One region of the Ectobacillus sp. genome, then DNA from elsewhere that is predicted to be linked to it. Evidence: riboswitches for the same ligand, from Rfam matches in the RefSeq annotation. Region 1 holds a riboswitch; the other holds the start of a gene.
The links. Region 1 has a riboswitch for thiamine pyrophosphate ahead of tenA (thiaminase II). Riboswitches for the same ligand answer to the same signal wherever they lie in the genome.
Positions count from the first base shown of each region.

Region 2: linked by a shared signal. The riboswitch ahead of thiM (hydroxyethylthiazole kinase) and the one ahead of tenA (thiaminase II) in region 1 are both predicted to bind thiamine pyrophosphate.

Region 1 covers NZ_JBXKMX010000053.1:3,034-6,192, reverse strand. Annotated here, with positions in the region: gene AC11ZT_RS02195 (ABC transporter permease) at 1-146, opposite strand, end outside; gene AC11ZT_RS02190 (ABC transporter ATP-binding protein) at 143-898, opposite strand; gene tenA (thiaminase II) at 873-1,562, opposite strand; TPP riboswitch at 1,653-1,756, opposite strand; TPP riboswitch at 1,811-1,918, opposite strand; gene AC11ZT_RS02180 (SH3 domain-containing protein) at 2,295-3,159, shown strand, end outside.
Region 2 covers NZ_JBXKMX010000228.1:1,625-4,783, reverse strand. Annotated here, with positions in the region: gene glnA (type I glutamate--ammonia ligase) at 1-1,068, shown strand, start outside; TPP riboswitch at 1,226-1,335, shown strand; gene thiM (hydroxyethylthiazole kinase) at 1,404-2,201, shown strand; gene thiD (bifunctional hydroxymethylpyrimidine kinase/phosphomethylpyrimidine kinase) at 2,214-3,011, shown strand; gene thiE (thiamine phosphate synthase) at 3,013-3,159, shown strand, end outside.

The DNA of each region.
Region 1 (3,159 bases):
GAATGTAGTACCCATATTTTTTGAAAAATGGCGCTAGGCGGTGGCAAAATATACATCGCATCTACAATTCTAGCTCCAATTTCCCATACAATTAAAAAAATAATTACAACAAGAATAGAAGGAACGTAATAATTTAGCTTTTTCATTGTTTCACCTTGCCTTGTAGCATACCAAGTAATGTTTCTTTCAATTGTAGTATTTCTGGTCGATTAATATCTTGTCTGCACCGTTCTTTTGGTAAAGGAACATTGAATACCTGCATGGTTGAAATTGGCTTCTCTGTTACAACAAATATTCGCTGTGATAGGAACAATGCTTCTTCCACATCATGTGTAATAAATAAAATAGTTTTATTCCATTTCAACCATTGCTCATATAACCATTCTTGCAAACTTAGCTTCGTAATAGCATCTAATGCACTAAAAGGTTCATCAAGTAAAAGAAGATCGCTCCCTGTTAAAAAGGTACGAAGAAACGAGACACGCTGACGCATACCACCTGATAAATCTTTTGGATACTTCTGCTCATAACCACGCAGCCCGAATTTTTCCAAATATTCCATTGCCCTGTTTTGAGCTTGCTTTTTTTTCATTCCTTGGCACTCTAAAGAAAGAGCTGCATTTTCTAAAATCGTACGCCATGGCAATAACAAATCTGATTGTGGCATATAGCCAACCGCACTGCTTCCGCCTGTGACGTTTTGTATCGTAATTTCCCCTGCAGTAGCTTTCTCAAGACCTGTTAACAACCGAAAAATAGTACTTTTTCCACAGCCACTTGGTCCAATAATGCTAATAAATTGTCCGGGCTCTACGTCAAAATGGAGATTTTGTAAAATGGACTGTTTTTCTCCCTCATAAGCAAATGAAACATTATGAAATTGTACGATGCTCTGCAAATCCCCACATCTCCTTACGGTACGCCATATCCCAGAACAAATATTCAAAACGACTTGTATTCATAAATATTTCTTCTAAATGAAGTAGCTCTTGTTTACTTTTCTCTTCCGCAATTTCATTTAGCAAATCAATCATCCAAATGCAAAGTTCACCGTATTCACTTGAGCTGTAGCCGCGAATCCACTCTCCATAAAATGGATGATCCACACTACCAGCAATTACACTTAAGCGCTTTCCTATTTCCCAATAGCTCCACATACAAGGAAGTAATGATGCAATTAACTCTGCAAGCGTCCCGCTTTGAGATACGGAAAGCATATAATGGGAATACGCTAAGTTCATTGATGCAGACTTCGCCTCATCTAACTCCTGTAGATTGATTCCAAGACGCTGTGCATATTGCCTATGCAAGTTCATCTCACCATTTAAAATAGCGTCAATTTGCTTTGCAAATTTCCCCATAACAGCAGGGTCTGTTGCTTTTACAACGCCTAGAGCATATACCTTCGCATAATCTAGTAAGTACAAATAATCCTGGATGATATAAAATTGGAATTTACTATGGTCAAGTGTTCCATCACCAATACCTGTTACAAACGGGTGTTCATAAATCATCTTCCATACTGGCTCTGACCTCTCATATAGTTCATCACAAAATTTCATGAAAAATCCCTCTTTCTATTTAATAACTCTGTATGGCATACAAAAAGCCGCTTTCTCATAAAGAAGCGGCTGCAAACAATGGATATCATTCATTGTCATACATCACTTCCCTTCGCTAGCATTACCTAGATCAGGTTCATAAGGGTTAAGGCAAATCACCTCTCTCAGCTCAGTTAGCACCCCTAGTGGAAAAGATATAAACAAATAAAAAAAGCCCCATTATTCACGACTGGAAAGTGGGCTTTAGTTTCATCGTCCGTTTGCTTTCCTCCGCTAGAATTATCTAGATCAGGTAAAAGGGTCATGGACTTTCGGTCTCCTCTCAGCCGGCAACACCAGCTCCCCTAGCAATCTCATTAAATTGTGAACTTATTGTAACATTACGTTGTAATTCCCGCAACTTTTTTACCTTACATAGGAACTATAGCTTGGCAAAATAAAGGTATTTTCTTCGCAATCTTCTTAAATTATCTAGTTTTTATGTCTAAATCCAGGATTTGTTCTTGATCACGAACTGTCAATTGGGTTATGTTACATTTTTATGATATTTTTTTGTTATTTTTATAAACAATGACAGAATAATGTTAAAAATAACAAAAACTATTATAAATATATTGAAAAATAATTAAATTAATAGAATAATATATATAGAGATGATACATATTAAATTTATTACTATCGTTTTTATATATAATCTTTTATTCAATTATTAGTATAATAGGAGGAATTGCTATGAAAGCTAGAACTCTTTTCGTTTCTTCCGTCGCACTAGCGGCTTTACCTTTCGTTGTAGATTCTGTGCAAGCAAGCAGTAATACTGTTGGAACTGTAAATGCAACCTATTTAAATGTTCGAACTGGTCCTAGTACAAATGATAGCGTAATTGGTGCCTTACCAAATCAAAGCAACGTTACCATTTTAGGCGAAAGCGGTAATTGGTACAAAATTCAATATAACAATCAAGAAGCCTATGTAAGCAAAGATTATGTTACAGTTTCTTCTTCTAAGTACAAAGTAACAGCAGATGCACTACGTGTTCGTAGCGATGCAAGTACTAGTTCCTCTATTATAGGAATGTTAAGTAATGGCGATGAAGTTACAGTTGAATCTGAAAACAATGGCTGGTGCAAAATTACATATAACAACCAGGCTGCCTATGTAAGTAAAGCTTTTCTTACTTCTTCTAATTCTTCTACTTCCACTTCATCTTCTGTTCAATCAACATCTACATTTTATGTAAATGCAGATAGTTTACGTTTCAGAACAGGACCTGGCACAAACTATAACATTATTGATGTCTTATCAAGTGGTCAAAAAGTAGAAGTAACGGGGCAATCAGGAAATTGGTACAAAGTTCGTTACAATGGAAATGATGGATATGTTTCTAAAGATTATCTTTCTACTTCGCAGAATGTAACTACTTCTAGTTCTAGTCCAACTTCCACATCACAGACTTCTTCTATCTTACATTGGCCTGCTTCTGGTGGAATTGTTACGAGTGATTTCGGTCCAAGATGGGGTAGTATGCACTATGGTGTCGATATTGCAGCGCCAGGAAATATCCAAATTCTTGCTGCAGCTTCTGGTACGGTCAGCC
Region 2 (3,159 bases), on a different contig from region 1:
GAAGCTCGTTTTATCTGTAGTGCGAAAAACCCAGATGGTACTTCATTCGAAGGTGACACTCGTAACGTACTACAACGTACGGTCGACAAAGCTGCTGAAAAGGGATATACAATTTCTGTTGGACCTGAACTAGAATTCTTCTTATTTAAAACAGACGATAGTGGTAAAGCAACTACTATTACACAAGATAACGGTGATTATTTCGAAACGTCTCCTAAAGACCTTGGTGCACGCGTTCGTTTAGAAATTTTCCGTGCACTAAAAGCTATGGGCTTCACTATTGAAGCTTCTCACCATGAAGTGGCAATAGGCCAACATGAAATTGGCTTCAAATATGCAGATGTACTAGGTGCAGCTGATAAAGCAACAACATATAAATGGGTTGTTAAAACAATTGCAAGCCAATTTGGCTTACATGCTACGTTTATGCCAAAACCGGTATTTGGTATTAATGGTTCTGGAATGCACGTTAACATGTCTTTCTTTAAAGACGGAGAAAATGCATTCTTTGATCCAAGTGATGAAGCACAATTATCAAAAGATGCATATGCATTTATCGCAGGTGTATTAACAAATGTAAAGAGTTTTGTAGCCGTAACAAATCCACTAGTAAACTCTTACAAACGTCTTGTACCTGGTTATGAAGCACCTTGCTACATCGCATGGTCAGCATCTAACCGTTCTGCCTTAATTCGTATCCCTGCTAAACGCGGCGTAGCTACTCGTGTTGAACTTCGTTGCCCAGATCCATCTGCAAATCCATATCTTGCATATGCAGTAGTTGCAGCTGCTGGTCTAGACGGAATTGAAAAAGGTTTAACAGCTCCAGCAGCAATTGATGCAGATATCTTCCACATGAGCAATGAAAAACGTGAAGAACTTGGTATTGATAATTTACCAGGAAGCTTAGAAGGTGCGATTGCAGCACTTGAAGCTGGTGATATTGGTAAAGCAACACTAGGTGAACACGTATACAACGAATACGTAGCAGCTAAAAAAGCTGAGTGGGATAGCTACAGAACTTCTGTACACACTTGGGAACTTGAACAATATCAAGAAAAATTCTAATATTGCTAGAATTAGAAGGGCGTCCTGCTTGGCAGGGCGTCCTTCTTCTATAATCACAGAATCATATTTTCTTGAATTTTTCTGAACATGCGAGTAAAATTTACTAGAAAGTTAGAAAATGAGTTATTATCGTGTTCCCTGTGATTCGGGAATGAAGGAAAATAGATTCGGGAGCCTATGGAAGTAGGCTGAGAGTACGACTAATCTGTCGTAGACCGCTTGAACCTGTTGGATAATGCCAGCGTAGGGATTGTGAATTGAACCTATTCAAAACACTTTGCATACGCAGAGTGTTTTTTTACGTTGGTAAAAAAGTGTAGAAGGGATGAAGAAGAATGGATGTAGCAAAAATAGCAAGGATTCTAACTAAAGTACGTGAGGTAAATCCACTCGTACACAATATTACGAATATTGTAGTGGCAAACTTTTCTGCGAATGGTCTGCTTGCACTCGGCGCATCTCCGTTTATGGCAGATGCAAAAGAAGAGGTTGCAGATATTGCAAGAATGGCGGGTAGTATCGTTTTAAATATGGGAACAATCAACGCAAATATGGTGGAAGTTATGCTGATGGCTGGGAAGGCAGCAAATGAAGCGAATACACCTGTTATTTTCGATCCTGTTGGTGCAGGAGCAACCCCGTACCGTACAGAAACAGCACGTCTTTTAGCGAAAGAACTAGACCTTGCTGTCATACGCGGAAATGCAGCCGAAATCGCAAATGTAATTGGAGAGAAATGGGAAATTAAAGGCGTTGACGCCGGAGAAGGCGATTTAAATATTGTAGAATTAGCAGAAAAGGCTGCGAAGCAATTGCATACAACAGTTGCGATTACTGGTAAACTAGATGTTGTGTCGAATGGTACAGAAACGTATACTATTGAAAATGGACACTCAATCTTAACAAAAGTAACAGGAACGGGTTGCTTACTTACTGCTGTTGTTGGAGCATTTGCAGCAGTGGAACAGGATTATGTAGCAGCTGCGATTGCAGCTCTTACTAGCTATGAGGTAGCAGCTGAGTTGGCGCTAGCTAAATCAGGGGAAGTTCCAGGAAGCTTTCAAATTGAATTTCTAAATCAGTTGGCTCTTGTTGAACCAACTGACGTGATAAAATACGGTAACATTAAGTAAGGAGGATGCCAAATGGTATATAGAGCATTAACCATTGCAGGGTCTGATAGCGGCGGCGGTGCTGGAATACAAGCAGACTTAAAGACATTTCAGGAGCTAAAGGTGTTCGGAATGTCTGCTATAACAGCTGTAACAGCACAAAATACACTCGGCGTGCAAGGAGTATATCCAATGTTGCCATCTGCAGTAGCTGAGCAGATTGAATCGGTTGCAAGTGATATTGGAGTCGATGCTGTCAAAACAGGGATGTTGTTCGATAGTAGTATTATTCATACTGTTGCAGAGAAGATTCGTAAGTTTGGCTGGGAGCAGGTCGTTGTTGATCCAGTTATGATTGCAAAAGGGGGAGCCCCATTACTGCAGCAAGAAGCGATGAAGGCACTCAAGGAAGAATTGTTGCCGCTTGCAAAGGTAGTCACACCAAATATTCCCGAAGCCGAGGCAATAACAGGAATAGCAATTACCACGATGGAAGAGCGTCAGCTAGCTGCAAGAAAGCTCTCTGAGTTGGGTGTGAAGTATGTTGTTATCAAGGGCGGACATGATGATACAGAAGATGAAGCGATTGATTTATTATTCGATGGTACTTCATTTACCTACTTTACAAGTAAGAAGATCGAGACAAAGCACACACACGGTACGGGATGTACATTCGCAGCTGCAGTTGCAGCAAGTCTTGCACAAGGTAAAACGGTTGAGGAAGCCGTCCAAGTAGCAAAGGATTTCATTCAGGCTGCCATAGAAAAAAATCTTGGGCTTGGCCACGGACACGGTCCAACGAATCATTGGGCCTATAAGGAAGGTAAGTAGAATGGCACGAGTACATGAGAATACAATCCGGAATATGATGCAAGTCTACTTTATTGCTGGAAGTACGAACTGTAAATCCAATCTGATACAAGTGGTTGAGCAAGCGATCCAAGGCGGTATTACTATGTTTCAGTTTCGAGAAAAAGGT